Regions from separate parts of the Anaerobacillus sp. MEB173 genome, predicted to be linked through region 2. Evidence: predicted binding sites of a transcription regulator. Region 2 holds the regulator's gene; each other region holds the start of a gene.
The links. Region 2 encodes Rex, which represses fermentation and respiration genes when NADH is low (regulators of the CRP and FNR family bind a similar motif). Its sites were predicted from a motif close to TTGTGAAATATTTCACAA; they were not measured.

Region 1 (7,824 bases), on a different contig from region 2:
TTCCCAATTGCAGAAAAAGAGCCGGGAGATGTTTCTGGGTATTGGACAGAAAGATGGGGAGTATGGGTTGTTCTTATGATCATCGTAGTTGCAATGGCCTATGTTGTCCCTATGGTTGACATGATTGTTAATGCACCACCAGGATCACCACCATTTAAAACTTGGTAAACTTATTTGAAAAAAAGAGATAGCTCGTGTAGCACGGCTATCTCTTTACTCTTAGTTTGGTACTGTTAAAGTATCAAAATTATAGATTTAGGAAGTGACCTACATGAATAAAAATCGGCATAATACAATTGCTGTCATTGTTGTTTTATTATTTGGATGTATCTTGTTTTATGTAGGAACAGATGGATTTCGTGCGTATACAGCAGAAACCGCAAGAGTAAATCAATTAATGAAAGATCAACCTCAATTTCCAGATGTAACTTTTGAGGATAGTAATGGTCGAACATATTCTTTTACTGAATTCGAAAATAAATATGTATTTATTACATTTATGTATACATCATGTAAAACAGTCTGCTTAACGTTAGAAAAGAATATGGCAGATGTTTACGAACTTATTCCTGAACAATATATCGGGGAAGACATTGTCTTTCTAAGTATCAGCTTTGATCCAGAGAAAGACGATCCTGCAACGTTAAATCAATATAAAGAACTTTTTAATAGTGACGGAGAAACGTGGAGAATGGCAAGAATTCAAGATCAGAAAGAATTAGATGCATTGTTAAATGAGTTTGGAGTTATCGTGATTCCTGATGAGTATGGAAACTTCGCTCATAATTCTGCGTTCTATTTAGTCGATAGAGAAGGTACGTTAACGAATGTAATGGATTATATGGAGATTGAAGAAGCTGCAAATACTGTTGTTAACATACTCGAAAACGATAAGGGGGAGTAATCTATGGATCAATTTAAATTAGGGTTAGCGCTATTTATTTTCTTAGTAATTCCCCCTATTGCTAATTTTATGGAATCAATCATGGTTATTCATATGCATATGCAAATGCCTATGCTCGTTATTGCAGGACTATTAATGGCACCATTCTTTCAAAAACGGTTCCCGCAATTTTTTGAAAAATGGAATGGCACAGGATTTCCAGGACTTCTTTTGTTTATCATTATTATGGGTTACTGGCTCCTGCCTAGAACGATGGATGAGGCACTTACGTTAACAAGTGTGGAAGTATTTAAATTTATCAGTTTACCTTTTTTGGCAGGGGTTCCGTTGCGTGACAGCTGGAAGAAAATTAGTAAGTTTGGGAAAAATATTCTGATTGCGATATTTACAGTAATATTTTTGGGAATGGGATTTTTATATATTTATGCACCATTCCAATTATGCAACAATTACCTGATGATTGAACAGTTAACGCTTGGTTGGGGATTTCTGTTAACAGCGATCGGAATGATCATTTATCTGTTGTATGTAGCATTTGTTGACCCTTCAGAATATGAGTAGAAATCATTGGCAAATTTATTTTAGGAAAGAATCATGACTGATCTGCTAAGATGGTATACAATATAGATGTTTAAGACAACTTCTTAGGGGAGGTTAAAATGAATAAACAAGAAATACTTTCTCCGCAGAATGTTGGGAAAGCTGAGGTTTCTATACCTAATAAACTAAGTGCGCCGACACTGATATCTGATTTGAAGTCATTGTTAAAAGCGCCTGTTTTAATTGCAAATGTTCTACCGGTGTTTACTGGTTTTTGGTTAGCGTTGTATTTTTCAAATGCCTCTTTCTATGAATACTGGGATATGTTCCTGTTAACAATCTTGGGAAGTACATTTGTTATGGCAGGTGCACTTGTACTTAATAATTGGTACGATGTTGATATTGACTCCATCATGGCAAGGACGAAACAACGTCCAACAGTAACGGGGAATATTCCACTAAAAATTGTTTTGATATTGGGAATTTCGCTAACGGTTATTGGATTCATTCTGTTACTTTTTACTACTATTGAAGCAACGATCTATGCATTTATAGGATGGTTTACTTATGTCATTTTATACACAATGTGGTCAAAACGTAAATATACGTTAAATACAGTGATTGGGAGTATTTCAGGTGCAGTTACGCCGTTAATTGGTTGGACAGTTATTTCATCCGGTTTTCATATCGTTCCAATAATGCTATTTGCTATTTTGTTTATTTGGCAAATGCCACATACATTTGCGATTGCAATGAGGAAATATGAAGAGTATAAAGCAGCAGGCGTTGCGATGCTTCCTGTTGTTCATGGATTTAATATGACAAAACGTCAGATGATCGTTTATGTAGCATGTCTATTGCCTTTACCATTTTATTTAATTCAGCTTGGTACAACCTTTGTTGTGATTGCTACATTATTGAATCTAGCATGGCTAGGAATTAGCATTAGAGGCTTATTTACGAAAGATAACCAAAAATATGCCTATATCAGCTTTCTCTATTCAGTAAACTATATAACGATTTTATTCCTATTAATGGTCATTGTTACATTGCCAGTATTTAAGTAGTAAAACGTAATCTCTCTCTGTGAACAGTGAGAGATTTTTTAATATATTGTAATCGGTATATATTAAGGATCAACATCAAACGATTACTAGGCAAATTTAAAAAGAGTAAATAAAAAGCACTCGCTGCCATTTGACATTGAATGCTTATAAGGGCGAAATGTATTTGGTATTAAATCATTAACTAAGAAAAGACTTTAATTCATCTACTTCATGGATAGTTATATAACCTTTATTAACTGAGAGAATATCTTTTCCTTTTAAATTACTAATCATTCGGTTAACACTTTCTCTTGTTGCCCCAAAAAAGTTACCGAGATCTTGATTTGTCAATTTCAAATTGATTTTCACGCCAGTGCTTGTTTGCTCGCCATATTCTTTGGCAAGTCTTAGTAAAGTGGATGCCAGTGAACCGAGATTACCATATAAAACAACATCTCGTAATGTTGTTTGAGCAGCACGAAGTCGGTCAGCCATCACCCGGAAAATTTCCATTGCCAAGTCAGGTCGATTTGAGATAAATTTTTCTAAGTCTTCATTTTGGATATAAGAAACACTCCCCTGCTCCAAAATAGTTGCAGTAGCAGGATATGTCATTTCTGATTTTGCAAATAAAGCTACCTCCGCAAACATTTGTCCGCTCATTCGAATGCCTAGTGTAATCTCTTTTCCGTCAGATGTACATTTACTTAAGCGCACTTTTCCTTTGTTAATAAAAAAGATTGCACTAGCTTTGTCATAATCTTGAAAAAGAACCTCACCTTTTCTCACAGTCTTAACTTTGACAATGTCATTTAGAGCCATCGTTGTGTCTTCTGATAGTCCTTTAAAAAGTGGGATTTGACCAACAATATCTTTCACTAACATGATCATCACTCCAAACTCAAATGAAAGTATTTTCTCATAATTTTATCTATACGTATGGTTTTTTCTTATTCTAACAGTGGAGAGCATGGAACACTGTGATTTTTTACACAATTATCTTAGAAAATAATTGTTTTAAAAAGAGAGTATTTTGTTAAAAAAAATGTTTAGTAATTTCTTCTTTTTAGATGGGTTTGTGACTATTCTCACAGTCATTACCTCATTTCTTTTCTATGATTAGTACAGGAATACATCACGCTTTCCGTTCTCAAAAAGTTGTAAGTAACGGGAGCCAGGAGGGAATTCTATGAGACATATATTTACAGAACGAGACTATAATGAAAATCCGTTTATTGTTATTTGGGAAGTAACTAGAGCATGTGCCTTAAAATGCTTGCACTGTCGTGCAGAAGCTCAATATACAGCAGATCCAAGACAACTTTCTTTTGAAGAAGGTAAGAAATTGATAGATGATATTGCCGAAATGAAAAACCCGTTATTTGTTTTTACAGGTGGCGATCCATTAATGCGCCCAGATCTATATGATCTAGCAAAATATGCGATTGAAGAAAAAGGTTTGCCTGTATCGATGACGCCCAGTGCAACACCTAAAGTAACAAGGGATGCGATCGAAAAGGCAAAGGATGTTGGCTTATCTCGTTGGGCATTTAGTTTAGATGGATCATGTGCAGAAATTCATGATCATTTCCGTGGAACGAAAGGCTCGTATGATACAACAATGAGAGGGATTGAATATTTAAAGGAGTTAAATATCCCGATTCAGGTAAATACGGTTGTATCAAACTACAATATTAATGATTTAGAAGCAATTTCTGAAAAGGTAAAAGATATGGGAGCGGTGTTATGGAGCGTATTTTTCCTTATTCCAACAGGTAGAGGAATGGAAAAGGATATGGTATCTCCTGAGCAGCATGAAGAAGTATTGAAGTGGTTGTTCAAAATTCAAAAAGAAATGCCGTACGATGTGAAAACAACTGAGGCCCCTCACTATCGTCGTGTTTTCTTACAGGAAAAGAAACGACATGGAATCGAGGATACAAATAGCAATAAACGTTTTGATACGTTGGGCCGAGCACCAAAAGGTGTTAATGATGGTGATGGTTTCGTATTCATTAGTCATATCGGTGATGTGTATCCAAGTGGATTTTTACCAGTAAAATGCGGGAATGTCCGTGAAGAGCCTTTATCAAAAATTTACCGCGAATCTCCAATTATGAAAGATCTTCGAAATAAATCTTTACTAAAAGGAAAATGTGGTGTTTGTGAGTTTAAAGAAATTTGTGGCGGTTCGAGAGCAAGAGCATATGCAACGACTGGTGATTATTTAGAGAGTGATCCTTACTGCTCTTATATTCCAAAAGCATACGAAAAAGAGCTTGCTAATTTAAAATAAAAACAAAAATTTGATGACGTGATTATGCTCACTGAATATCATGCGGGTTAACACTATAATCAAAGTATAAAGTTAATTAAAGAGACTCAATGCAAGGGTCTCTTTTCATTACTAACACTACGAGTAAGAGGAGGAGTCATGAAGGGCTATACTAAAATACTAATTGTTCTAAGCATCATCTATTTAGTTATTGGAACTTTTCTAGGAACGTTATTTTTCTTTGAACCTAGCTTGATGAAACTTAAGCCTGTTCATGTTCATCTTAACTTATTAGGATTTATGTCAATGATGATCTATGGTGTTCTGTATCATGTTCTGCCGCGATTTATTGGTGTTCCGCTCCATAGTGAGAAAATGGCCTGGTTTCATTTATACGCAGGGAATATTTCCCTGATACTTTTATTAATTGCAATGGCTTTGTTTTACACCGGAACAATGAATGGAGCGTTTGACTGGGCAAAGTGGGTAGCGTTAGGACATTGGTTAACGATTGTTGTTTTTGCATATAACATATTCCGAACAGTAAGAAGTGCATCAAAAAAATAAATAAAACAAACGCAAAGAAAGGATGAAAGTTATGAAATATACAAAAGAGATGACAGTTGAGCAAATTATGGAGAGTTCACGCGAAGCCATGCAAATATTAACGCAATTTAACGTTGATACATGTTGTGGAGCCAAGAATTCATTAGAACACCAGGCAAAAGCAGACAATGCCGATTTAGAAGAGGTACTGGCAAAGTTAAATGCAATTGGGTAAAGATAATTTAGGATTTAAAATGTAGAATTTAGAATTAACTTTAATAATTCATAGATGTTACTAAGAACAAAGGGCACTTCATTATTTTAATGAGGATGCCCTTTTTAAATTCTAACCTTCAATAAAACGAGCCAAAAATCAACATCAAACGATAACACAGCTAAATTAGTAACTGGGTTTGCTAGAAAAAATTATAAATTTTTGTGATCATGCTCACGGTGAAGTTCATTATCAACGATTAAAATGAAATTAAATTAAACAATATCTTAATAGGTTAATCTTCAATGAAAGGATTTGATAAGATGATTAAACGTGTCGTCCTTATGTATTTGTTCATATTTACGTTTGGCTTTATTTACATGTTTATTGCGGGACTTCATCAAAGTTGGTTTTATTCATTCGGGTGGTTTATTGCGGCTGTGGCAATAGGAACTTTTCTTGCAAAGTTTCCAGTGCCGATTATGCAAAGGTGGGTAGGGATCATTATTCAGTTCTTTGCACTGTTTATTCCAATCAAAATATTAATGATTATTCATGATGCCGGAATCGTTCATTTTCCACGTATCGCGGAACTTAATCCATTATTAATTTTAGGTCAACTGTACTTAGTCATTGTTGTGTTAATTTCAAGCTTCTCGATCGTAGTTTGGTTAGGGTATCGAGCTGAAAAAAAAAGGTCAGCAGCTAGCGGCTATATTCACGCTGAAGGAATTGGAGAAGAAAAAGCTAAGAAAATTTCTGGCTAAATATACAGAAATTTCTAATGTCTAGGTTCAATTTTTAAGAAAATGTGACGAAAATGCAACTTTTGTGTAAACGTGATACATCTCACAACTTTTCATTATCGGATCACCTATAATGAATTCAGACAAAGGCATTGAGAAGTAATATAGATTCATAGAGAGAAAAAAGAATCATTAGGAGATGAAACTTAAAATGTCTACAATATGGATTCGTCGGTTTAGACGATCAACACAGCTGTTATCATTGCTGCTCTTAACATTGATGCCATGGCTCGATATTTTTAGGTTAGATTTAGCCGGTGGCTATTTTGTTATCGCAGGTAAATCGTTTCTTATCAGTCAATTATTTTTACTTATTCTGGCATTTGGGATTGCGCTAACAATCTTGGCACTGTTTGCAAGAACAATGGGCCGATTGTTTTGCGGCTGGCTTTGTCCACAAACTACGTGGTCAGAGCTTGGTGGAAAAATCGTTGAAAGAATATCAAAGTATAAAAAAATAAAAAATCCAAGTAGTAAGAAAACAAAATTACTTATTAATATTATAACACGATTACTTATTGCAGTTCCACTAATGTGGCTTTTCTATACCGTTCTTGTCAGTTACTTCATTTCACCAGAAAAAATTGTTGCTTGGTATACACATGAAGGGCTGCCAATGTGGTATGTAGCATTAGGCGCAAAATTTTCCGTATTAGCTTTTATTGATTTAGTTGTTATCCGTCATAGCTATTGTCAATCACTTTGTCCTTATGGATTAATGCAGAAGGTAGTACAAAAGAACAAAGTTTTCAAAGTTACCTTTAATCCCGATGCTTGTATTGATTGTAACCTCTGTGACCAAGCATGTCCGATGGATCTCTATCCAAGGTCAATAACACCAAAAGACTCATGTATCAGTTGTCAACAATGCGTAGTTGCTTGTGGTACAAGGGCAGAGAAGTTCCAGGAAAAGAAAATGGATTATGGTACTGAGAATTGTTTATCAATGTCATTTAAGCCATATGAGCCGACTTTAAGAGAAAAGTTTGATAAAGTCTCTTTCGGGTTTTTAAGCTTAGCAGTTGCATTGGCTACTATATTTACGGTTGTAATTGTTCTTGATAACGGCCTTGATGTAAAGATTACACCAATCACAGCAACGCAAGCGTTTGCACAAGAAGGAGAAGAGCAAGTCGTTGAAGATGATGTTTATTATCGTGAGTATCAACTGAAAATTGCCAATACAACAAGTGAAGAAAAAGAATTTTCTTTTGAAATTCGAAGTGAAGTTGAAGGACTATCATTTGTGACAGTGCCAGAAAAAGTTACTGTATCTCCTACATCAGAATGGGAGGAAGAAATTGAAATTGGATTGTTTACTAATGAAGTGAATCATGGAAGATTTATTATTTGGGTTGATGTTTACTCTCAAGGGGAGGTGGTTGAGTCAATAAAGAGCGTCTTTTATTATCAACCTAGGTCATAAACAATGAAGAAAGGATGAAACAGATGAGAAACTTATTTATGTACGTCGGATTCGGCGTAGTCTTGTT
Region 2 (7,824 bases):
CGTTGAGTAATCAAATGTAGAAAATTTTAAACCAGAAAGAATACTTCGAATATCCGCTTCATATTGATAACCGCCTTGATCTTTAAATTTTATTTGTAATTCATCGTAGTCTTTTAAGACTTTTTCATACAAAGCGGGGTTATTCAAAACATTATTATCGGACATTTTCCCCTCTAATTGACGAAGCTCTTGTTCCATTTTCTGCAGAGGTTGAAAGACAGCAAGCATTTCTTCCCAAATCGAGAGGTTGGACTCAAGCCCAGTGTCTTGTGCTAAATATCCTAACTTAACATCCTTTGGAATAATTAACTCACCAGAATCAAACGACATCTGTCCTGTAATAATTTTTAATAATGTTGATTTGCCGGCACCGTTTCTCCCAATCAGAGCAATTCGGTCCCTCGATTGAACTTCTAACTTTATATTCGATAAAATTGGCTCAGCACCAAACGATTTTGATAATTGAACACATTGCATTATAATCATTTTTTCATCCATCCCTACATAAAGGTTGTGCGATTTCTTACACTAAAAATAGTGAGATCGTGTTAGACTAATGATGTCTTTATTATTTTAGTGTACAGTATTGGTCGAGAGACAGGCAACACTCGTAAAAATTCATGCTCGGCCCAATTTGTGTCAACTTTTTTTTTGAACTAGTAATCAGAACGCTTACAGATTTGTAGAAATGTTGTACAATAGATAGAAGAAGGGAGAATATTAACATGTCATCATTTACACATTTTAATGAACAAGGTCGTGCCAAGATGGTTGATATCTCTGATAAGAAAACGACTGTTCGAACTGCCTTTGCCCATACAAGTGTAGTAGTGAGCAAAGAAATCTACACAAAAATAGAAGAGGGTTCAATTGGGAAAGGTGATGTACTTGGTGTGGCCCAAGTTGCTGGTATTATGGCAGCTAAGAAGACAGCTGATTGGATACCAATGTGCCATCCGCTTGCCTTAACGGGTGTTAATGTTATCTTTTCATGGGAAGAAGAAGGCGATAAGCACATACTAAATATTGATGTTCAAGTGAAAACAAAAGGGAGTACAGGTGTAGAGATGGAAGCATTAACGGCAGCTTCTGCTACAGCCTTAACCGTCTATGATATGTGCAAAGCCATTGATAAAGGAATGGTGATTGGACCAACCTACTTGAAAGAAAAAACAGGTGGAAAAAGTGGGGATTATCGTAGAGAGCAAGTAGATATGTAATAATTCAGTCTGACGGATAGAAGTTGGAGGAATGCTATGGAATTTGATCAAACAAAGATACCACAAGCAACCGCAAAGAGGTTACCGTTATACTATCGGTTCTTGGAGAATTTGCAAAGCTCTGGGAAATATCGTGTTTCTTCCTCAGAACTCAGTGAAGCAGTTAAAGTTGATTCAGCAACAATAAGACGTGACTTTTCCTACATCGGTGCGTTAGGGAAAAAAGGGTATGGATATAATGTTAACTATCTATTATCTTTTTTTCGAAAAACGTTAGATCAAGATGAATTAACAAAAGTAACACTGATTGGAGTAGGGAATCTAGGTACAGCTTTTTTACACTATAACTTTCAAAAAAATAATAATACAAAAATAGAAATGGCTTTTGATGTTGCTCCTGAAAAAGTTGGTACAAACATGGGGACTGTACCGATTTACCATCTTGATGATTTCGAGAAAATCCTTGACCCTGAAGTAACTGTGGCAATATTAACTGTACCAGCAATAGCGGCACAAAAAATAGCCGATCGTATTGTCGATTCAGGAATAAAAGGTATTCTAAATTTTACACCAGCAAGATTAACTGTTCCTGAACATATTCGGGTTCACCATATTGATTTATCTGTTGAGCTACAATCGTTAATCTATTTTTTAAAACATTATCCAGTCTAGTTTGTTGAATAACAAAAAGAATCGTTTTTATAGGAGGTGAATGTCGTGGGAACACTTGGCGCAGGTAGTATCGCTTTAATCGCTATTGTTGCACTAATTATCTTTGGCCCTAAAAAGCTTCCGGAATTAGGAAAAGCAGCTGGAAATACACTTCGTGAGTTTAAAAATGCAACAAAGGGATTAGCAGATGACGATGATGATAAAAAGAAATCAGAAAAGTAATTGTTGAGATAGGAAGGGTTTTCATATGGAACAAAACGGGATGTCGCTTTATGAGCATATAGAGGAAATAAGAAAACGTCTTATTATTGTTGTCGTATTTTTTATTCTCTCTCTTATCGGTGGATTCTTCCTTGCGACACCACTCATATCATTTTTGCAAAGTGCACCAACGGCAGAAGGCCTTCCAATGAACGCCTTTAGTTTAACTGATCCTTTAAAGGTATATATGAACTTTGCTTTCTTGACAGCATTGTTATTATCATCACCAGTAGCATTATATCAGCTATGGGCCTTTGTTAGTCCGGGCCTTCGTGATGTTGAACGGAGAGCGACACTTTCTTATATTCCAATTTCGTTCTTTTTATTTATAGCAGGACTGTCGTTCTCATATTTCATTCTCTTCCCATTTGTAGTTGGTTTCATGGGGAGGTTAGCAGTTCAATTAAATATTACTGAACAATACGGAATTAACGAATACTTTTCTTTTCTGTTTCAATTAACATTACCATTTGGTCTTTTGTTTCAGTTGCCCGTGGTTGTTATGTTCTTAACTAGATTAGGAATTTTGACTCCACAGTTTTTAGTGCAATCTCGTAAAATTGCCTATTTTATTTTATTAGTCATTGCGGGGTTTATCACACCGCCAGAACTAATCTCTCACCTTATGGTCACAGGCCCGTTACTTCTTTTATATGAAATTAGTATCTGGATATCTTATGTTACGTATCGAAAGGTGCTTAAAGCAGAAAAGGAATATGAGGAACAACAGAAGAAAGATTCAAACCACGTCTAGTATAACGTGGTTTTTTTTCATTTGGATAACTGCAAATGTATTCTAGTGCTGAAAGGACAATACAATGCTAAAATAGCAATGATGATATATTTCGAATTACGAAATGATTGGATGGCGAAACAGCATGAATAAACTACCAGAAAAATGGCTTGTTCTACTAACCGTATTAGTTGGTTCATTCACTCTTGTCCTAAATAACAGTATGTTAAATCCAGCTGTTCCACAGTTAATGAAAGTGTTTGAGTCAGACGCTGTTGCCACAGGTTGGGTAATTACGATTTTTATGGTTACGATGGGTGTGACGATGCCATTAACGGGATACTTAGGTGATAAATGGGGAAATAAAAACCTCTATATTTTCGGTTTAGTTCTTTTTACAATTGCCTCTATCTTAGGTTCTTTTTCCTGGAACTTGTCTTCACTTATTTTCTTTCGAGGACTGCAAGGGATTGCTGGCGGGATTATGCTGCCAATTACGATGGCCTTAATTGTGATTGCTTTTCCGCGTAACGAACGAGGCTTTGCGCTTGGTGTATATGGTACATCAGCGCTGATGGCACCAACAATTGGGCCAACACTGGGCGGAATTTTAATCGAAATGGGAAGTTGGCAATATTTGTTCTTATGCAATATTCCAACAGGTTTGATAGGTCTTGCAATGGCTGTGTTCTGCCTAAAGCAATCAAAAAATAGTGCAAAGCTGACATTTGATAAGTGGGGCTTTCTAACGGTAACCCTAGGTGTTGGGTTGATTTTATATGCGTTAGCTAGAATTTCAAAGCTGGAACATTTACTCGAACCGATGAATATCCTTTTACTTCTTGTTGGGGCACTTAGTCTGTATCTGTTTGCTCATATAGAAAAACATGTTCAGCACCCTTTGTTAGATCTTTCAATTTTTCGGATTTCGACGTTTACGTATAGCGTCATTGTATCAGGGATCCTTTCGATCGGGTTATTTGCAGGGATTTTCCTTATCCCATTATTATTACAAAATGTGTATGGTTATGGTGCCATTATGACTGGCCTCACATTTTTACCGTCAGCATTGTTTACGGCGATCTTTATGACAGTCAGCGGTAAGACTATGGATAAAAGTGGCGCTAGAGTTGCTGTTACAGTAGGCTTGGTCATTATTGGTGTTAGTACAATTCTGCTTGGCTTAATGGATGTGAGTACAGCACTTTGGGTAATCTTTCTTCTAATGGCAGTAAGGGGAGCGGGGTTTGGCTTAAGTAGTACACCGGCAACGACGGCTGGAATGAATGCGATCCCTGAACAGCTTGTCTCAAGAGGATCAGCTATGAACAGTGTGTTTAGACAAATGAGTTCTGCACTTGGTATTGTTTTTGTCTCTATTTACTTTGAAGTTCGTCGAGTGCAGTTGATTGTGCAAGATCTTCCTTTCGATGCTGCGAGCTTACAAGCGATTAATGAAGGCTTTATTGTAATTGGGATTCTGACCTTACTATCAATTCCTGCTGGATGGTTATTAGGAGGAAGGAACAGAGAAGATCAAAAGAAAGGGACGAAAACAGCCTAAATAGTGAGAGAACTCACACCATATTGCTAAAAAGAATGATATAGTAATGATACGGGAGCTTAGAAGACTAGGCTGAGAGGATGACTGATCTTGTTATCGACCGTTAACCTGATCTGGATAATGCCAGCGAAGCTTCGACCTGTTACGCTACCTTGCAGCTTTGCGACGAGGAAGCCAACACCGGAGCGATACAGGTAGACGCAGGAGCAGTTTTTATTGCGACGAGGAAGCCAACACCGGAGCGATACTGGTAGACGCAGGAGCAGTTTTTTTGTAACCGCATAATTCAGTGCGGTTTTTTGTTTGTTTTTATGTTGAACACTCTGGGGGAGGTTTTTTGTAATGAATGATAATTTAGTAATTGGCGGGGTAGAGCTATCAAGCCGTTTATTTATCGGAACAGGAAAGTTTGGTAATGATGCGATTGTTCCGGATGTGATTAAGAGCTCAGGTTCACAGGTGATTACGGTTGCCATGCGGCGCGTTGATTTAGGATCAAATCAAGAAAATATTATGAAGCACATTCCTAATCATATGGTTTTACTTCCGAATACATCAGGAGCAAGAACAGCTGATGAAGCAGTACGAATTGCTCGTCTTGCCAGAGCAGCAGGAATGGGAAATTGGATCAAAATCGAAGTGATTTCAGATCAGAAATATTTACTTCCAGACAATTATGAGACGATCAAAGCTACCGAAATTTTAGCGAGTGAAGGCTTTGTTGTCTTACCTTACATGAGTCCGGACTTAATGGTGGCAAAGAAGCTTGAAGAAGTAGGAGCTGCAGCAGTCATGCCATTAGGAGCACCAATTGGAACAAATCGTGGTTTCAGAACAAAAGAGATTGTAAAAATTATGATTGCAGAAAGTAACGTTCCAATTATCGTTGATGCAGGGATTGGGAAACCATCGGAAGCCGCAGAGGCAATGGAAATGGGAGCAGCAGCCGTACTTGTCAATACAGCGATTGCAACAGCTGGAGATCCTGTAGCAATGGGAGAAGCATTTGCTTACAGTGTAAAAGCGGGAAGAACAGCTTTCTTGTCAGGAATGGGAGCAACAGCAGTAGAAGCGAAAGCATCTTCACCATTAACTGGATTTTTACGTTAAGGAACACGCTGCTAGAGTGATGGGATGATAAGAAAACTGGAGGGGGAGTAATTCATTGAGCTTTTATCCGATTTACCAACAATTAAAGACAATACCTTTTGACGACGTGTTTCAGTCAGTCACTGATCATGATGTGAGAAGAGTGTTACAAAAAGATCATTTAATGAAAGAGGATTTTCTAACGCTTTTATCACCACAAGCCACACCGTTTCTTGAGGAAATGGCGCAAAAAGCCCATCGCATAACTGTACAAAACTTTGGGAAAACGGTTCTTTTATTTAATCCGATCTACATTGCTGATTATTGTGTGAACCACTGTACATATTGCAGCTTTAGTATTGTGAATGACTTTGAAAGAAAAAAGTTAACGATGGATGAGATTGAGGCGGAAGCAAAGGCGCTAGCTGAAACAGGAATTAAGCATATTCTCATTTTAACTGGTGAATCTAAACTACATTCACCGGTATCGTATATTAAGGAAACAGCAGAAGTATTAAAAAAATACTTTTCGTCAATCGCAATTGAAATTAACCCACTCGATACGGATGAATATAAGGAGTTAGTCGAGGCGGGTATAGATGGTCTTACTGTATATCAGGAGGCTTATAATGAAGACATCTATCAGGAATTTCATGTGAAAGGTCCAAAGCGCGACTATCGTTACCGTTTAGATACACCGGAACGAGGATGTATTGCCGGAATGCGATCAGTAAATATTGGGGCGCTTCTTGGGTTGGATGATTGGAGAAGAGAGGTATTTTATACTGGCATGCATGGGCGCTACTTGCAAGATAAATATATCGGAACAGAAATCAGCGTATCACTTCCAAGAATTCGTCCTCACCTTGGAAGCTTTGAACCTCGCTCCATTGTAGAGGATCGTGATCTTGTACAATGTATGCTGGCGTTACGGTTATTCTTACCGCGTTCTGGAATGACATTATCTACACGTGAAAGTTCTGAACTGCGCGACAATCTTCTTCCACTTGGAATTACGAAGATGTCAGCAGGATCTTCAACTGAAGTAGGGGGCTATTCACAAGAGGATAAAGGAACGAACCAGTTTGAGATTTCTGATGAACGCGGAGTAAGGGAAATTTGTGATATGCTTTATAAGAAGGGCTATCAGCCAGTGTTTAAGGATTGGGAACTTATTTAATTTAGAATTTAATAAATTAATCAAACGTTTAATTAACATGAAAATCCCCTTTCGAATGAATCGAGAGGGGATTTGTTTGGTGAACGGACATCTATTCCTTTATTTGCTTGTAAAAAGCTAATTTTGAGGTGTTCGCGGACATTAAATACGTTATTTGCCCGATTCATGAAAAATTAATTGTCATTTCAATCTAATAGCGGAACGTATGTCCGTCAAATGTTCGATAATGACTTTTTCTTCACAGATAAAGGATTAAATGTCCTCTAACATAATTAGCACCCGTACTAGTTTGCTTTTTTCTTTTTTGATGTTAGGAAGCGGCTGGCAATAACGAAATCGATTGTAGCTAAACCGATTAATAGGAAAGTCCAGATGTCCCAACCGTTGACTCTTACATTTTGGATAGCCAAATAGGTGAATAGCGATCCAATTAGGAGATAAAGTATCCCCATAAAAGTCGGTGATGTTCTCATAGTAGAAATCCTCCAATAAATGATTGCATCTCTTCAAGCTGTTTTTGCATCTCCATGATCTTATCACCGAAAACAACCTGAATCAGCATGACAAAAGAGTTCATTGCAACGTGAGCGACAATTGGTACAATAATTCGTTTTGTTCGGACGTATAAATAAGCAAAAACAAAGCCCATTGCCGTATAAATGAGTAGATGTGTGAAATCCATATGTACGGCAGCAAAAATTAGTGAGCTAATGATCGCGGCAATCCAAAAGTTATATCGTTTATATAATGTACCAAAGATAATCTTTCTAAAAACAATTTCCTCTAAAATTGGTCCAATCACTGCCGTTACGAGCATGAAGATCGGAGTTAATTTTGCAATTTCGATCAGTATTTCTGTATTTTCTGATCCGGGTTCAATCCCCAGTAGCTGCATTTCGATCATAGCTGCCACGATTTGAGCACCATAAGCAAGGAAAATCCCAATAAATGACCACTTTATTGCTTCACCACGTGAAACACGCTCATAGTCCTGATGTCTTTGTTCAATATCAGGACGTAAAAGTAACAAGATAATGATGAGTCCGACCGAAAAGCTGTATACACTCCAAAGGCCAGGGATTTTTTCGGGAGCTACCCCAAAATA
Region 3 (7,824 bases), on a different contig from region 2:
TCCCCTTCATCATTTTTCAGAGGGCTAATGGTCAGCCATTCTAAATAAATCTCACCGTTCTTTTTCTTATTCCAAATTTCACCTTGCCAAAATCCCTTTTTCTGCAAAACTTTCCACATCGAATCATAGAAATCCGGGTCCATCTTGCCTGACTTTAGTATACTTGGTGTTTTCCCAAGGGCATCACTCGCTTCATAGCCTGTCAATAATGTAAATGCTGGATTTACCATCGTGATCGTCCCAGTCTTATCGGTAACCATCACAGCTTCTTTTGTTGTTTCGATGACCCTATCTGCTAAGCTGAGCTTTTCTTGGTAGTACATCCATACAACAAGAATCAAGCTTGCTAGTGCCACCTGTGACAACGCCATAAACCCAATCGCATAATGCCCGGTTAAATTATGGAGAAACGTTAGCATGAGTGGAGGAAAGAAGCCGCCTAATCCCCCTGTTGCAGCAACAATTCCGTTCACGACACCTGCTTGCTTTGAAAAATACATCGGTACCAATTTAAAAATAGCACCGTTCCCAACACCCGCACAAAGCGCAATCGTTAGGCAGCCGATCGTATATAATGTCAGGTTCGGCATAAACGCTAAAAGCACTGCGGCAATCGTCATTCCAAAAAAGACAAACATTAAAATAATGTACGCATTGAACTTGTCAGAAAGCCAGCCTCCGAGCGGCCGAATTAAGGTAGCCAACAAAATAAACCCGGCTGTTCGTAACCCGGCATCAACGGTGTTTAAGCCAAAATGATTGACTAAAAAATTCGGCAGATAAACGGTAAATGCTACAAATGAACCAAATGTAATGAAATAAAAAGCACTGAGTAACCATAATTTATGATTGCGATAGACACTTTTTATTTGATCAACGAGTGGTGTTGTCACCTTACGTTCTTGCTTATCACCTAAGAAAAAATTGAGGAGGGCAAACAGAGCAACCAGGAACAAGCTTAGTTGTACTGCCCCTGACCAGCCGAGGCGATTGGCGAGTACGGGTGCCAGAAAGGCCGTGATCGCTGTTCCAAGATTCCCAAGGGCATAAATCCCGTTGATCATTCCTAGTTTACTTTGTGGATAATATTTCGGAAGGGCCGTAACACCAACGGAAAAAATAGCCCCGCTAAGCCCAAGAAATAACCCGCCAACGAGTAAATCGGTAAATGTTGTGGCGATGCTGATATAGTAAACAGGAAACAGCAAAATAACAAAGCTTAACGAAAAAATACGCCGTGCACCGAACCGATTTGTCCAATAACCGAGTGGAATCCTCAGCAATGATCCGAGAATAACCGGAACCGCCGTTACCCAAGCAATCTGACTAGCCGTCATTGGAATATCTTCAAGGATATACGGCATAAGGGAGGAAAGAATGACCCATACCATAAACCCCGCTACAAGACTCAGTGTTTGTAACGGCAACTGGATCTTCGTCACATTCATTGAATACCCCCTTTACTATGTAATCTTATAAAAAATCCCTATACAAAAATAACATATATGACCAGATTATTGTAACTAATACAAAAATATTCTCTAGTTAACTATGTGCAATTTTTAAGAAAATATGAGTGGCAATTGGTGAAATTTGGTGACAGACACCGCCCGTGGACATTTTCAACGCAAATGTCTTTCTTTGGTGACTGTCACCGAACATTGTGTCACCGAACATTGGGAGAAAATCAGTCAGGAAATCTAACACAATAGTTTGACTTTTTTAAAGATATGTTTTATTCTTAATATATCTTAACTGGTATACCACATACCTCACACCACATATCACATACCGTGCACCAAATATCACTTACTTATAATTTTACTCGAGGGGATTGAATTTAGTTTTGCGAAAGATTGGTAAATTTATTTCATACACTGATCAAGTTTATAAAGAGCTTAAAGAGGCAGTTATAAGTGGGAAGATTAATCCTGGTGACTTTTTACAAGAGCGTGGAATTGCAGAGGAGTTAGGAGTTAGTCGAACACCCGTTAGAGAAGCGCTGAAGAAGTTAGAGTATGAGGGTTGGGTTGAAACGATTCCTTGGAAGGGTGTTATCGTTAAGGATATCGAACTGCAAGATGTCATCGAAGTTTTTCAGTGCCGTTATGCGAACGAAAGATATGTCGTTGAGCTTGTTACTGAAAAAATTGAAGATAAACATGTCGAAGATCTAGTAGTCATTCATGAAAAAATGAAGGCATTACAAAGTGTCGATCGTGTTGCATTTATCAATGAAGACCGCGAGTTCCATATGTATCTTGCTAAACTTACAAATAATAATCGACTGATCAATTTTCTTGATTATTTAAGTGATCAGATTATCCGTCTGGGTATCCGTGCTGTTGAAAATAAAGAACGGGTAGCTGAAACGCTCGAAGAACACGAAGCAATTTTACAAGCATTACAAGAAAGATCCGTTGAAAAAGCTGTGAAAGCGATTGAAGAACATATTGAAAACAGTCAAAAAGTTTTACTTTCAATTATAGAAAAAACAGTAAAGAGTTAGGAGTGCATAGTATGACAACAAAGAATATCAGTATTGCAGTGAACGGTGAGGAAAAAGACTTTTCTGTTGAATCCGTATACTGTATAGGTTACTCAGGACGTGATACGAAAAAAGTAAAGGAACATATTGATGAGTTAGCTGAATTAGGAATTCCAGCACCTCCAGAAGTTCCAATGCTATATCCAGTGAGACTTTCAAGCTTAACAAATGAAAAAGAAATTGAGGTTCTTGGTCAAGAAACATCAGGCGAGGCTGAAATCGTCCTTATTTTTGGAGAATCAAATGAAGATGTTTATGTGTCAGTCGGAAGCGATCACACTGACCGAGGCTTAGAGACGGTTGATATTAATAAGTCGAAACAAATTTGTGAAAAGCCAATGGCGAATAAGGCTTGGAAGCTAAACGATGTTGTTGAGTATTGGGATGAATTAAAACTAGTTTCAAAAGTGTTAGATGGTGGAGAATGGAAGCCATATCAGGAGCAGAATGTAAGCGCTATCCTTCCGCTTGAAGAAATACTTACGTACCTTAAAAATAAATCAGTGCAGTTAACGAATGCGGTTGTATTTGCTGGCACAGTTCCTCTTTTAAATGGGTTTGTTTACGGGGATGGTTATAAAATGGAACTGATTGATCCTATTAAAAACGATTCAATTAGCTCTGAATATCTAGTTAGTAGCTTAGTTGATTAGGAGGGTTTTTCTTTGAAAATCTCAGTATATCAAATGGATATTGTCGCTGGTAATCCAGAAGAAAATCGTAAAAAAGTTAAGGCATGGGCCGAAAAAGTCGTTAAGGAAGAGAATTCAGACACATTAGTCCTGCCTGAAATGTGGACGACAGCTTACACATTGGAAGATTTAAAAACTATTGCTGATGACGAAAAACAAGTAACGATCGACTTTTTAAGTGGACTAGCCTCTGAGCATCAAGTCAACATCATTGGTGGCTCGATTGCGCAAAAGGTAGGAGACAAAATCTATAACCGAGCCGTCGTGTTTAACCGAAGTGGGGAACTTATTTATCAATACGATAAAATTCACCTCGTTCCGATGCTAGATGAGCATCTGTATTTAGAAGGTGGACAAACAGGTGCAGAAGTTTTTGAATTAGAAGGCGTAAAGATGGGATTAATCATTTGTTATGATATGCGCTTCCCAGAACTGGCTCGCTCACTTGCCCTAGAAGGCGCACAAGTGTTATTTATTCTAGCAGAATGGCCGTCAGCGAGAGTAAATCATTGGAAGGCACTCCAAATCGCCCGTGCGATCGAAAATCAAATGTATATCGTTTCTGCAAACCGAGTTGGCGTTCATGATGGAGTAGAATTTTGTGGGCATTCGATGTTTGTTGATCCATGGGGCGATGTGCTGCTCCAAGGAACAGAAAATAAAGAAGAGACACTTACAACAGAACTTGATCTTCAAAAAGTACTCGAAGTTAGAGAGAATGTACCCGTATTTATGAGTCGTGTTTCAAGATTATATAAATATATTAATTAAAAAACAGGGGGAATTACTAATGAAGAGATTTAAAAAAGCATTTATGGCATTAGCGGCAGTTGGAATTCTTAGTTTTGCAGCAGGTTGTGGCGGAAGTGAGACGTCTAATGAAGGTGGAGACACTACAGACAGTGGAGCAGAGCAAGTGACATTAAAGTTAGCGCATAGTGGTTCAGAAACTCACCAATACCATGTTGCTGCTGAAAAATTTAAAGAGTTAGTTGAGGAAAAAACTGAAGGTAATGTAAGCATTGAAATCTATTCAAATGCTACATTAGGAAGTGAAGCTGAGGCAGTAGAGCAAATTTTGGATGGAACAATTGATATGACGACTGTTGCAGCAGACAGTTCATTTGCCAATACAGTTCCAGAGATGAATGTGTTTGGCTTACCATATTTATTCCGTGATCGTGATCATGTGTATGCTACGTTAGATGGAGAAGTTGGCAGCAGCTTACTAGATATAGTGAACGAAAAGAATATGGTTGGTTTAGGATATTGGGAAGTTGGATTCCGTCACTTATCAAATAACGCTAGTGAAGTTGTGAATCCTGAAGATGTACAAGGATTGAATATCCGTGTTCAGCCTGCACCAGTATGGGAAGCACATATGAAAGCATTAGGTGCAAACCCAACACCAGTTGCCTTTAATGAATTATATTCTGCACTTGATCAAGGTGTTGTAGATGGACAAGAAAACCCATTACCAACAATTAATTCAATGAAATTTTATGAAGTTCAAAAATATGTATCACTTACAGCACATACGTACAGCCCGGCAATCGTTGTCATGAGTAACAGAGCATATGATCAATTAAACGAAGAATATCGTGAAATTGTTCGTGCTGCAGTAGCAGAAACAACTACGTACCAACGTGATTTCTTATTTGAGAAAGAAGAAGAAATCCTTGCAACACTTGAAGATAGTGGCGTTACAGTTACTGAGCCAAACCGTGAAGCATTTGCTGAAGCAACAAAAGATGTGAAAGATACGTTAAGTCAACAAGTACCTCAAACATTAATTGATGACATTTTAAACGTTCAGTAAGGAATATAATAGGCGGGTCCGGATGGAGCTCCATCCGGATTTGTTTTTCAAAGATGTCTAGCGCAAGCGCTAGCCGCTCGAGGTCTCTTCGGGCTGAGCAAGGCACTTGCGCTTTTCAAGCAAATCTTAAAGATTTGAGGGGATAAAAATGGAGAAGGTTGATTACTTCTTAGGAAAAATTTTAGAGTTACTCGTTTCAACTTTTTTGGCAATTACCGTCATTGTCACTTTTTTACAAGTGTTTTTTAGATATGTTCTTAAACAGCCTTTAGGATGGTCCCAAGAGGTATTATTAATTAGTTTTGTCTACTGTATCTTATTTGGTGCTGCTTTATGTATTAAAAATAAAGAGCATCTCCAAGTTGACTTGTTGGATAATGCTCCTGAATGGGTAAAAAAGCTTGCGACGATCCTAGAGTTTGTTGTTGTCGGGATCATCATTGTCATTTTTATCTACTTCGGTTATCAGCTTGTTCAAGCAAACTTTTCGTCGGGACAGATTGTCGGACTACTGCCAATTAAATATGCTTACGTCTATTTATCAGTTCCAATTAGCGGTGTCATTATGTTGTATTTCCACATTAGGCAGGTGATCAAATGCTTTGGTTAGTTCCGTTACTATTCGCACTCATTCTTATTCGTATTCCAATCGCTTTTGCACTAGGTTTTGTTTCATTTGTAGGAATTATCCTAACTGATCCGTCAATGTTGGTTAATATTCCGAGAAGGGTATTTAATGGAATCGAAAGTTTTACATTAGTTGCCGTTCCTTTATTTATTCTAGCAGGGGAGATTATGACGAAAGGTGGAATTTCCAATCGTCTAATTCGATTTTCACAAATGTTAGTCGGATTTTTACCTGGTGGACTAGCAATGGTTGTTGTTATCTCAAGCATGTTCTTCTCAGCACTTACAGGGACAGCGATTGCTGCAGCGGCGGCAATAGGTGGGATGATGATTCCTGCCATGAGAAAAGAAGGATATGATGACCGGTTTTCATCTAGTTTAGTTGCCACTTCGTCAACAATCGGGCCAATTATCCCTCCGAGTATTGTCTTAATTTTATTCGGGGTAATGGCAAGTGTTTCCATTGGTGATTTGTTCATTGCAGGGGTCGTACCTGGAGTTCTGATGGGAATTGGACTGATGATTTACTGCTTTTATGTCGGAGTCAAAAATGGCTATAAAGCGAGAGACAGTTTTCCTGGTTTTAAAGAATTTCTGATTGGCTTCAAAGATGCATTGCTCGCTTTAATCATGCCGTTAATTATTTTGGGTGGAATTATTTCTGGTGTTTTTACAGCTACTGAATCTGGAGTTATCGCGGTATTCTATGCAATTATCATCGGAATGTTTGTTTATAAGGAATTAAGTTTTAAAGATTTAATGCCGATTCTATTAAATACGGCTAAGACAACGGCTTCAATTGTATTCCTTATTGGTAATGCAGCCTTGTTTATTTGGATTTTAACGTATCATCGTATTCCTGAAATGATGATCGATTTACTAGGACCAGTTGCAGATAACGCATTTTTATTACTTCTATTAATTAATGTGATCCTTCTTATTGCAGGTACATTTATTGATACGATTAGTGCGGTTTCTATCTTTACACCATTATTCCTTCCACTCGTCATAGCAGCTGGAATTGATTTGGTTCACTTTGGGATTATTTTATCAGTGAACTTAACGATTGGAATGGTTACGCCGCCACTTGGTGTCTGTCTATTCGTTACGGCAAAAATTGCAAATATTAAAGTTCCGGCAATGTTTAAGTATCTCATACCGCAAATCTTAATCTTAATTGTAGTTTTATTATTAGTTACCTATGTTCCGCAATTAACATTGTTCTTACCTGAAATGATCGGAAATTTAGTTAAGTAGGATGTTAACTCACCAATTTCATATAATGATAAAGAGCAAGCCAACCACTGCCCAAGAATAGGGGCAGTGGTTTTTATGTGGTGACATTTTTTTGGTGACAGTCACCGCCCGTGGACAATTTCACTACAAATGTCTTTCTATGGTGTCTGTCACCATATCATGTCACCATATCATACTCGAGAACCAATTTGGAAAAAGTCTGATACAATTACTTAATTCCTACTAAAAAGAGTACATTTTCCCAAATTTTTCACATAAGCTTTGAATTTTCGACACCTTTTTACCCATGATTGGATTATAATGAATGATAATGATTGTTAAATTATGGAGTGTTCTGTTTGTTATCGTAGCAAACAGCTGCTAACTTTAACAAAATTGTAATGGAATTTTAGTGTAATTATTTTATGTTAAACAAAATTATATTGTAGAATGAGATATAGGAAAATTCTGAACATTAGGAAAACACACGAAAGACAGGAGGCGATTACGATGGCAAATCAACACATACATATGAAAGGAATTGTTATTTCAACGGTAGCAGCCGGGGCATTTTTAGCGGTGCCGAATGTAACAGACGCAGCATTAGGCGACCAAACACTTCGATTAGGGATGGATCACCCCGAAGTAAAAGAGCTCCAGGAAGCATTAAGAAAGAAAGGGTACTTTACACACCACACCTCAACAGGTTATTTCGGTGAAATCACTCGTCAGGCACTAATGAAGTTTCAGCGGGATCACAAAATCCAGCAAACAGGTGTAGCGGGTCCACTTACATTAGCCGCCTTATTAGGTACAAGTGACAAGCAAGTATCTGTCAACGAAACCACACAAGCTGCTCCAAAGTCCGCACCGTCTCCTGCACCGTCCCAAGCTGCAGCACC

Region 1: the regulator Rex is predicted to act here: its motif matches at 3,469-3,486, upstream of ACJ2A9_RS11860 (TIGR04053 family radical SAM/SPASM domain-containing protein).
Region 3: the regulator Rex is predicted to act here: its motif matches at 1,552-1,569, upstream of ACJ2A9_RS21025 (nitrate/nitrite transporter).

What each region holds. Positions count from the first base shown of each region.
Region 1 covers NZ_JBJMAU010000005.1:8,249-16,072, reverse strand. The annotation lists gene ACJ2A9_RS11885 (cbb3-type cytochrome c oxidase subunit I) at 1-168, shown strand, start outside; gene ACJ2A9_RS11880 (SCO family protein) at 272-904, shown strand; gene ACJ2A9_RS11875 (hypothetical protein) at 908-1,465, shown strand; gene cyoE (heme o synthase) at 1,564-2,511, shown strand; gene ACJ2A9_RS11865 (Crp/Fnr family transcriptional regulator) at 2,689-3,375, opposite strand; gene ACJ2A9_RS11860 (TIGR04053 family radical SAM/SPASM domain-containing protein) at 3,680-4,786, shown strand; gene ACJ2A9_RS11855 (hypothetical protein) at 4,925-5,332, shown strand; gene ACJ2A9_RS11850 (DUF542 domain-containing protein) at 5,364-5,546, shown strand; gene ACJ2A9_RS11845 (hypothetical protein) at 5,831-6,292, shown strand; gene ACJ2A9_RS11840 (4Fe-4S binding protein) at 6,483-7,757, shown strand; gene ACJ2A9_RS11835 (c-type cytochrome) at 7,781-7,824, shown strand, end outside.
Region 2 covers NZ_JBJMAU010000027.1:8,257-16,080, forward strand. The annotation lists gene ACJ2A9_RS22435 (ABC-F family ATP-binding cassette domain-containing protein) at 1-486, opposite strand, end outside; gene moaC (cyclic pyranopterin monophosphate synthase MoaC) at 726-1,220, shown strand; gene ACJ2A9_RS22445 (redox-sensing transcriptional repressor Rex) at 1,257-1,892, shown strand; gene ACJ2A9_RS22450 (twin-arginine translocase TatA/TatE family subunit) at 1,938-2,114, shown strand; gene tatC (twin-arginine translocase subunit TatC) at 2,140-2,907, shown strand; gene ACJ2A9_RS22460 (MDR family MFS transporter) at 3,032-4,450, shown strand; gene ACJ2A9_RS22465 (thiazole synthase) at 4,793-5,560, shown strand; gene thiH (2-iminoacetate synthase ThiH) at 5,616-6,719, shown strand; gene ACJ2A9_RS22475 (YdiK family protein) at 7,004-7,192, opposite strand; gene ACJ2A9_RS22480 (CPBP family intramembrane glutamic endopeptidase) at 7,189-7,824, opposite strand, start outside.
Region 3 covers NZ_JBJMAU010000021.1:22,078-29,901, forward strand. The annotation lists gene ACJ2A9_RS21025 (nitrate/nitrite transporter) at 1-1,448, opposite strand, end outside; gene ACJ2A9_RS21030 (GntR family transcriptional regulator) at 1,847-2,509, shown strand; gene ACJ2A9_RS21035 (DUF2848 family protein) at 2,521-3,201, shown strand; gene ACJ2A9_RS21040 (carbon-nitrogen family hydrolase) at 3,214-4,011, shown strand; gene ACJ2A9_RS21045 (TRAP transporter substrate-binding protein) at 4,031-5,059, shown strand; gene ACJ2A9_RS21050 (TRAP transporter small permease) at 5,208-5,669, shown strand; gene ACJ2A9_RS21055 (TRAP transporter large permease) at 5,657-6,943, shown strand; gene ACJ2A9_RS21060 (C40 family peptidase) at 7,433-7,824, shown strand, end outside.